3 regions of the Faecalibacterium sp. An192 genome follow, and region 3 is predicted to be linked to each of the others. Evidence: predicted binding sites of a transcription regulator. Region 3 holds the regulator's gene; each other region holds the start of a gene.
The links. The regulator Rex, encoded in region 3, represses fermentation and respiration genes when NADH is low (regulators of the CRP and FNR family bind a similar motif). The targets are predictions, from matches to a motif close to ATTGTTAANNNNTTAACAAT.

Region 1 (3,262 bases), on a different contig from region 3:
CCCTCCCCCCGTATCTTTTATAAATAGGAAGGAGTCTTTCCCTATGGACGAATCGACACAGCTTTACCAGGCCCGCCTGGAGCGGGTCATCCAGCGGATGACCGCCATGGGCCTGACCCAGCTTCTGGTCACAGACCCGGACAGCGTCTGGTATCTGACCGGCTACGACAACGATCCCATCGAGCGGATGCAGGTCTTTTGTGTGCGGCAGGACGGCCGTCACTGCTTTTTCCTGAACCGGCTGTTCCCCGCCCCCGCCGCTCCCTGGGAGCAGGTGTGGTTCACCGACACCGACGACGCCGTGGGCCTTCTGGCCGCCCGGCTGGACCCCGCCGCACCGGTGGGCATCGACAAGACCTGGACCGCCCGCTTCCTGCTGCCCCTGATGGAGCGGCTGCCCGGCGCCCGGCCCGTCCTGGCCTCCGACTGTGTGGACCACTGCCGCGCCTGCAAGGACGAGGCCGAACAGGAACTGATGCGGGCCGCTTCCCGGATCAACGACCAGGTCATGGAGGAAGTGGCCGGCTTCTTCCACGAGGGAGTCACCGAGCGGGAGGCCGCCCGGTTCATTGAGAGCCGGTACACCGCCTTGGGCTGCAGCAGCCCCTCCTTCCCCACCATTGTCTCCTTTGGCGCCCACGGGGCCGACCCGCACCACGAGCCGGACGACACCCCGCTGGCTCCCGGCGACTCCATCGTCATCGACATGGGCTGCCGCAGGGACCGCTACTGTTCCGACATGACCCGCACCTTCTTCTGGCAGGAGGCCAGCGAGGAGGCCCGGGCTGTCCACGATCTGGTGCGGGAGGCCAACGAGCGGGCCGAGGCACTGGTCCGCCCCGGCGTCCCCCTCTGTGAACTGGACAAGGCTGCCCGGGACCACATTGCCGCGGCGGGCTACGGTGAATACTTCACCCACCGCCTGGGCCATTTCATCGGCCAGCGGGACCACGAGCAGGGAGATGTCAGCAGCGCCAACACCGCTCTGGCCGAGCCGGGGATGATTTTCTCCATCGAGCCGGGGGTGTATCTGCCGGGTAAGTTCGGCGTCCGGGTGGAGGACCTGGTGCTGGTGACCGAGGATGGCTGCGAAATCCTCAACCGCGTGGACAAGCACGGACGGATTCTGAAATAACCCTTTGGGCCGGGCCTCTCTGCAGGGGCCCGGCTCTTTCTGCGCCCGGCGGCCCGCGCCGGGGCAAAAGCGGTGGTTATGCGTGGATTTTATCCGGCGATGCCCGGGACAGCCCTTCCCGCAGGGCAGACGCCCCGCGGGGACGCAGGGTCCGCATTTCCATAAAATTTGGCCATTATTGCAATAAAATACAAAAAGTTTTCCAAATTCACTGGCAAAAAATTAGACGTCATGTTATAATAGTGTCAATTCGGGTTTAGGTATTCTGCCCGGTCTGCACCGGGAAATTGCAAATGAAGGAGGGCCCGTCATGGATTATCTTTTACCGCTGGCTGCCGGCGGCCTGACCTTGTTCGACGCCTCGCTGGTGTCCACCAGTCTGGTGCTGGTGTTCGGACTTCTGGTCGCCCTGTGCCTGATTATCACGCTGGAAGGCAAGCTGTTTGACTCGTTCAACGACAAGGACGGCGCCAAAAAGCGTGCCAAAGCAATGGACGAACTCAACAAGAGCGCCCAGAAAAAGCCGGCTGCACCTGCTGCGCGCGCCGCTGTTTCTGCGCCGGCCGCCCCGGCCCCTGTGGTCGAGACCGGCATCCCGGGCGAAGTTGTGGCTGTGATCTCCGCCGCCATCTACTCGATGGAAGGAGGCCACGCTGTGGTCCGTGAGATCCGCCGTATGCCGCAGGCAGGCGGTTCCCGCCGCGGCGCATGGGGCGACGCCGGTGTGGTACAGAGCACCCGGCCCTTTATGTAACTTCATCGGGGAAGGAAGCGTGATACAATGGGCGCAATTATCAACAATCTTCAGGAAATTTTTGCCAATTCCGGCTACGCACAGATTTTCACGGCGGTGGGCGGCTACCGCTATGCGGTCATGCTGCTGGTAGCCTGCATTCTGATTTATCTGGCCATCGTGCATCAGTTTGAACCCCTTCTGCTGCTGCCGATCGGCTTCGGCATGCTGATGGCCAACCTGCCGCTGGATGGCATCATCCACATGGACATCTTCATCAATGAGACCGGCCATATCAACTGGCAGATGCTGGGCAGCTCGGGCGGTCTGGCGGACTATCTGTACTTAGGCGTCAAGCTGGGCATTTATCCGCCGCTGATCTTCCTGGGCATCGGCACCATGACCGACTTTGAGCCGCTGATCGCCCGTCCCTCCAGCCTGCTGCTGGGTGCGGCTGCACAGCTGGGTATTTTCGTAGCTTACATCGGCGCCCGCATCCTGGGCTTCAGCCCCGCGGAAGCCGCTTCCATCGGCATCATCGGCGGCGCCGACGGCCCCACCGCGATTCTGACCACCTCCATCCTGGCTCCGGAACTGCTGGGCTCGGTTGCTGTGGCAGCCTACTGCTACATGGCTCTGGTGCCGGTCATTCAGCCCCCCATCATGCGGCTGCTCACCACTGAGAAAGAGCGCCAGATCATCATGGAGGCTCCCCGCAAGGTCAGCCACACCGAAAAGGTCCTGTTCCCCATCATTGTCACCATCCTGGTCAGCCTGCTGCTGCCGGATGCCGCCATCCTGATCGGCTGCCTGATGATGGGCAACCTGATGAAGGAGTGCGGCGTGGTGGAGCGCATCACCAAGACCGCCGGCAATGAGCTGATGAACATCATCACCATTTTCCTGGGCTTCTCGGTGGGCTGCACCACCAACGCAGAGACCTTCCTGAACATGCGGACCGTCATGGTCATCTTCCTGGGCGTCTTTGCCTTCGCCTTCGGCACCGCCGGCGGCGTCATCCTGGGCAAGATCATGTGCTTCGTCACCAAGGGCAAGATCAATCCTCTGATCGGCTCGGCCGGCGTCTCCGCCGTTCCCATGGCCGCCCGTGTCTCCCAGAAAGTGGGTCAGGAATTCAACCCCCGCAACTATCTGCTGATGCACGCCATGGGCCCCAACGTGGCCGGCGTTATCGGCAGCGCCGTGGCCGCTGGTATCCTCATCAACATGTGCCGCGGCCTGTAATCCCCAGCTTACCATAAAACGGCAGACGGCCGGGCTTTTGAAGCCCGGCCGTCTTTTTGCTTATATCGGGTTGGTTTTTACAGCAGGCCGAAGTGAACAAAGGCGTTGTACAGGCCGTCCTCCTCCACGGCGGTGGTCACATAGCCGGG
Region 2 (3,262 bases), on a different contig from region 3:
CGGGGCCCACACCCATGATGGAGGGATCCACGCCGCCCAGAGCGCCTGCAACCCAGGTAGCCATCGGGGTGATGCCCAGCTCCTTGGCCTTCTCCTCGCTCATGACCACGACAGCAGCTGCGCCGTCGTTGATGGCGGAAGCGTTGCCGGCGGTAACCTTGCCGTCCTTCTTGAAGGCGGGCTTCAGCTTGGCCAGAACTTCGGGAGCGCTCAGACGGGGGCCTTCATCGGTATCGAAGATGATGTCGCCCTTCTTGTTCTTGATGACGACGGGGACGATCTCGTCCTTGAATGCGCCGCTCTTGATGGCAGCGTCAGCCTTCAGCTGGCTGTTGTAAGCGAAGTTGTCCAGGTCCTCACGGCTCAGGTTCCACTGATCTGCAACGTTCTCAGCGGTGATGCCCATGTGGTAGTTGTTGAACACATCCCACAGAGCGTCGTTGACCATGGTGTCCACCAGCTCGCTCTTGCCCATGGGAGAACCCATGCGGTAGCCGTAGCGGGCCTTCATCATTGCGAAGGGAGCCATATCCATGTTCTCGGTGCCGCCTGCAACCACGATGTCAGCATCGCCGGCCTCGATCATGCGGGCTGCCATGTTCACGCACTCCAGACCGGAGCCGCAGACCACGTTGACGGTCACAGCGGGGACCTCAACGGGCAGGCCAGCCTTCAGAGAAGCCTGACGGGCAACGTTCTGGCCCTGGCCAGCCTGGATGACACAGCCCATGTAGACCTGGTCAACCTGCTCGGGCTTGACGTTGGCGCGCTGGAGAGCTTCCTTGATGACCACAGCGCCCAGCTCGGCAGCGGGGACGTTGGACAGGGTGCCGCCAAACTTACCAATGGCGGTGCGGCATGCAGATGCGATAACGATCTTTTTCATGTTGAATTGCCTCCTGTTTCGCATGAAATGTGTGGTTTTGTTTGTTTCTTGCAGCAGATAAAACCTTCTATCAAAAACCCTTTGGGATACGCCCGCGGGGACTTTTGCTTGTTACGGCTGCTGGCCGGCGGTCCGCAGCGCCTCCATCTTTTCCCGCACCGCCTTTTCGACGTTGGGGGTGACGAATTTGCTGATGTCGCTGCCGTACCGTGCCGCTTCCTTGACGATGGTCGAGGACAGGTAACTCCACTTGATGCTGGTGGAGAGGAACACCGTCTCGATGCCGGGCATCAAAGCGTGATTGGTCTGGGCCAGCTGGATCTCATTCTCAAAGTCGGTGACCGCCCGCAGCCCCCGCACCATGACGGTGGCGTGGCACTTCCGGGCGAAATCCACCGTCAGGCCGTCGAAGCTCTGAACGGTGACATTGGGAATGCCCTTGCAGCACTCGGTCAAGAGCTCCACCCGCTCCTCAATGGTGAAGAGGGGGCGCTTGGCGCTGTTGATGAGCACCGCGACGATCAATTTGTCGTTGATCTTGGCTGCCCGCTTGATGATATCCAGATGTCCACGGGTAACCGGGTCAAAAGAACCGGGATAAATGGCGATTGCCATGGAAACTACTGCCTCCCTGTTTTCCGCGCCCGGCTGCCTGCGGCGGCCCGGCGCACGATCTCAAGCACGCCCTTTGCAGCCGTCGGCTGCTCTCCCCTGGCCCGCCGGGCTTTTGGCTCGGCGCCCGGCCCCGGGGCAGGCGTTTTGATGTTTCAGGCGCACCCGGTCGTTAATTTCGTAACGACTTTGGGTCCAAGGCGGCGTCCCGCGCCTCCTGACACACTTAGTAAACCACATTGTCAAAAGTTTATCAAGTAGTTTGGAGCATTTTTTCGGCTCTCTCGACCCCAAACAATTGAAAACATTCTCTCAAGTTTTTGTACATTTTGCCAAGAGGGAGTTTTTTTGCGATTTTCTATTGATTCTCGACATCGTTAATGTTATAACTATCAGTGTAGGGAATGCTGGGCTGCACAACCTTGCCGGCCTTGCCTTCCGACCTGTCACAAGGTTACTGTATCACCCGGATGTGATGAACGGGTGTGCAGAGTATGTACTTCCTTTTAACTTTCTTTGAGTTTGGAACCGACACCGCATACGTTGAAATGGGATGGATTTGAGAGCCCCAGCCTGCCAATCCTTTCAGGCAGGGAGCGGCCGCCAAACCGGAAGCGCCTGCTTTCCTATTTATAATAAGTCTGGCGATTCCGGCCGCAGCCGGGGCTTCTCAGACCCCCAGGAAAGGATGATCTAAGAATGGACTACAGGACTGAATATCAGCGCAAGCTCATTACCGCCGACGCCGCAGCCGCCATGGTCAAGAGCGGCGACTGGGTGGACTATGGCTGGGCCGTGAACACCACGGTGGCCGTGGACGCCGCCCTGGCCAAGCGTCTGCCCCAGCTGGAGGACGTCAATTTCCGCGGCGGCATCCTGATGTGGGTTCCTGCCATCTTCCAGATTGAGGACCCCGCTGCCCACATGACCTGGAACAGCTGGCACATGGGCGGCATCGAGCGGAAGGCGGTGGCCCAGGGCTTCTCCTTCTACTCTCCCATCCGCTATTCCGAGCTGCCCCGCTACTACCGCGAGAGCAAGGACCCCGTCAACGTGGCCGTCTTCCAGGTTGCGCCCATGGATGAGCACGGCTATTTCAACTTCGGCCCCTCGGCCAGCCATCTGGCCGCCGTCTGCGAAAAGGCCGAGGTCATCATTGTTGAGGTCAACAAGAATATGCCCCGCTGCCTGGGCGGCTTCCAGAACGGCATCCACATCGACCAGGTGACCGGCATTGTGGAGGGCGACAACCCGCCCCTGGGCCAGATGGCCGCCGCAGGCCCCGCCTCCGAGGTGGATCTGGCCGTGGCCAACCTGATCGTTCCCCAGATTCCCAACGGCGCCTGCCTGCAGCTGGGCATCGGCGGCATGCCCAACGCCATCGGCAGCCTGATCGCCCAGAGCGACCTGAAGGACCTGGGCGTCCACACCGAGATGTATGTGGACGGCTTTGTGGACATCGCCAAGGCCGGCAAGATCAACGGCAGCCGCAAGCAGATCGACAAGGGCCGTCAGGTGTACGCCTTCGGCGCCGGCACCCAGAAGATGTACGACTACCTCAACGACAACCCCGAGTGCATGTCTGCCCCGGTGGACTACACCAACGACGTGCGGACCATCGCTGCGCTGGATAACTTCATCTCCATCAACAACGCCGTGGATGTGGACCTGTTCGGCCAGGTCAACGCCGAGAGCGCCGGCATCCGCAACATTTCGGGCGCAGGCGGCCAGCTGGACTTCGTCCTGGGCGCTTACCTGTCCAAC
Region 3 (3,262 bases):
CAGAAATACGGGGTCTGAACTTTTGAAAATACTGATATATTAGCGACTTTCCCGGGATACAACTGGTATTTCAGTTGAAAAAGGCAAAATAAAACGCCGCAGGAACGTGCTGCGGCGCAGTGTAAACCGGGGGCAAAATTTGTGCGGGAAAGCGGGTTTTCGCCCTCCCGGCAGCCCTGGAAAAGGATGGGCCCCTTCCGCTTTGCCGCCGGGGCAGCCCGGACAGCCGAAAAGAAGGGGCCGGAAAAGAGAACCATTCTTGTGAAAAAGATGACAAATAAAATTCGCTTTGGAACGGCGCAAAGAGAAAGATTTCACCGCCGGGCGGCATAGAAGGCCCGCCGCTCCCGGAAGTAGCACTGGGGGCACATGCTGACGTACTGGACGTCGTTTTCCATGTCGATGGCCACCTGTTCGCCCTCAAAGACGAACTTCCCGCCCACCTTGCGGGCGTTGCAGATGGCCTTGCGGCCGCAGGAGCAGATGGTTTTCATCTCCTCGATGGTGTGGGCCAGCTCCATCAGACGGGTGGAGCCAGGGAACCCCTTGAGGGAGAAATCACTCCGCAGGCCGTAGCAGATGACGGGGACCCCCAGGTCCACCGTCACCATAAACAGCTGCTCCGCCTGGGCCGGGGTGAAAAACTGGCTCTCGTCGCACAGGACGCAGGCCAGGGGCGCGTCGTGGGCGGCGCGGTCGGCCTCCACCGCAGCAAACACGTCGTCGCCGGGGAGGATCAGCAGGTCGGCGGCCCGGCGAACGCCCAGCCGGCTGACCAGGTCGCTGCCGCCCTTGGAGTCCACCTGAGGTTTGAGGATCAGCACCCGCATCCCCTGTTCTTCGTAGTTGTGGGCCACCTGCATCAGGGCGGTGCTCTTGCCGCTGTTCATGGCGCCATAGCGGAAATATAACTTAGCCATAGAATTCCTTTTTATAAAATCGTTGTATGCACAAAGCCGCCCCGCCCGCCACAGGCGGACAGGGCAGAATCTTGGATGCAGAAAATCGAAGGCTTTTGATTTGAGACTTTAAAAAGTAAGGGCGGTCAGTCCCCGTTGCGCAGACGGTAGCCCAAACTCATGAGGCTGTCGCCCAGGTGGACGTTCTCCACCACCGCGTCCGGGAAGGGAACCGACAGGTCGTAGTGGGAGAAGTTCCAGTAACCCCGGATGCCCAGCTGAACCAGCCGGCCGCTGATTTCCTCGGCGCCGCTGCGGGGCAGGCAGAGGACCGCGACCTGGGGGTGATGCTCGGCGCAGAAGGCGTCCAGATCGTCCAGGTGGCGGATGGGGATGCCGCTGATGGTCTGGCCCATCAGTTCGGGCTTGACGTCAAAGGCGGCAATCAGGCTGAAACCATTGTTGTTGTTGGCAATGAAGCTGCTGACGGCGGTGCCCAGACGGCCGCAGCCAAACAGGATGGCGGGCAGACGCTCGCCGTTGCCGAACAGAAGTCCTTCCAGAATGGCCAGCAGGTTGTCCACCGAGTAGCCGATGCCCTGGCGGCCGTTGACGTCGCCGATGCAGTTGAAGTCCTGACGGACCTGGGAGGCGGTGGTGCCCATCTGGGCAGCCAGCTCTCGGGAAGAGATGCTGGTGATGTTGGCATCCTTCAGGGCTCGGAGATAGCGGTAATATTTGGGCAGGCGCCGGATGACCGGTACCGAAGCCTTGACGGACGGATTCATGGCAGAACCTCCTCTTGCATTTACCTGAAATTTTGGATAACTTGGCAGGAAAAAGGAAACATTTCTCTCTATAAGTATACGACATTTGCTGAGAATGTCAAACCCTTGTCAATGTTTTTGACAAAATTTTAAATTTTGGTGGGATTCCTCTGTCTTATACAGACAAAATCAATGGGTTTTAACCCAAACAAGACAAATTGCTTCCCAAAAGAAAGCAGAGAAAAAGCCTCTGCGCTGCGGCAGAGGCCAAAACCCGGTCAGGATTCGATCTGACGGTAGAGCCAGCGCATGGCGTCGGACAGACCGCCCAGCTCGTCGATGAGCCCCTCCTCCACGGCGCGGCGGCCGTCCAGCACGGTGCCCATGTCCAGCACCAGCTCCCCGGTGTGGAGCATCAGCTCATTGAAGCGGTCGGCGGTCATCCGGCTGTGGCGGGTGACAAAGCCGGTGATCCGCTCCTGCATCTGCTCAAACCAGCGCATGGTCTGGGGCACCCCCAGAATCATCCCGGAGTGGCGGACCGGGTGGACGGTCATGGTGGCGGTGGGAACGATGAAACTGCGCTGGGCACTCACCGCCAGGGGAATGCCGATGGAATGCCCGCCCCCCAGCACCAGGGTGGCGGTGGGTTTGGACAGGCTGGCGATCAGCTCGGCCAGGGCCAGCCCAGCCTCTACGTCCCCGCCCACCGTGTTGAGCAAAACCAAAAGACCCTCAATGGCGGGGTCCTCCTGGACGGCCACCAGCTGGGGGATGACGTGTTCGTATTTGGTGGTTTTCTGGCCCTGGGGGGCCTCCACATGGCCCTCGATCTGTCCGATCACGGTCAGGCAGTGGATGGCATGGGGGCCTTTGGTCAGGTTGACGGTGCCCATCTCCTGAATCTGGCTTTGCTCAAAGGCCCGGCGCTCGGTGTCCTCGCCGCTGCCGGGTGCAGGAGCCTCGTCCGCCGGAGCTTCGGCGGCGTGCTTTTTCTTTTTCTTCTCCATAGGTTGAAACAGCCCTCCTTTTTCTGCTGGGGTGTATCTGAGAATGCAAACATGCTGAACCCTTCGCCCCAAAGGGGTAGCTGCGCTTTGGAGCAAAATGGGAGATGTTTTCAGATACATCCTAGGTTGCCCCGTCCGGGGGACGGTCATGCAGGCAGGGCAGGGGGGCTTTATCAGAGGAACCGATGGTTCCCTGATTTTACTATTAAAAAAATTTGTAGATAGCTTCAAAAAAATTGAGAACAAGGCTTGCATCTGGGCCGGTGGGCGGATACAATAGGAACATGCCGCCTGTCGGCATAGGTATTTCTGCGTGATAAAGAGGAGGAAAAACATGAAACGTGAAACATTCGGCTCGCGGCTGGGATTCATCCTGGTCAGTGCGGGCTGTGCGATCGGAATAGGAAACGTTTGGAAGTTTCCGTGGATGGCCGGCGCCAACGGCGGCGGCGTGTTCGTGCTGTTCTACCTGCTGTTCCTGGTGATTATGGGCGTGCCCGTCCTGACCATGGAGCTGGCGGTGGGCCGTGCCAGCCGCAAGAGCGCTGTGCTGGCCTACAAGGCCCTCGAGCCCAAAAAGAGCAAG

Region 1: a site for Rex is predicted at 1,366-1,385, ahead of B5F27_RS06045 (OadG family transporter subunit). Genes of this name have one in related genera too.
Region 2: a site for Rex is predicted at 1,737-1,756, ahead of coaD (pantetheine-phosphate adenylyltransferase). Genes of this name have one in related genera too.

What each region holds. Positions count from the first base shown of each region.
Region 1 is NZ_NFKB01000013.1:29,282-32,543, reverse strand. It holds gene B5F27_RS06050 (Xaa-Pro peptidase family protein) at 44-1,135, shown strand; gene B5F27_RS06045 (OadG family transporter subunit) at 1,446-1,889, shown strand; gene B5F27_RS06040 (sodium ion-translocating decarboxylase subunit beta) at 1,917-3,113, shown strand.
Region 2 is NZ_NFKB01000008.1:56,056-59,317, reverse strand. It holds gene B5F27_RS04295 (acetyl-CoA C-acetyltransferase) at 1-886, opposite strand, end outside; gene coaD (pantetheine-phosphate adenylyltransferase) at 998-1,501, opposite strand; gene B5F27_RS04285 (butyryl-CoA:acetate CoA-transferase) at 2,198-3,262, shown strand, end outside.
Region 3 is NZ_NFKB01000031.1:31,882-35,143, forward strand. It holds gene B5F27_RS10300 (thymidine kinase) at 315-920, opposite strand; gene B5F27_RS10305 (redox-sensing transcriptional repressor Rex) at 1,046-1,687, opposite strand; gene B5F27_RS10310 (ATP-dependent Clp protease proteolytic subunit) at 1,945-2,562, opposite strand; gene B5F27_RS10315 (sodium-dependent transporter) at 3,011-3,262, shown strand, end outside.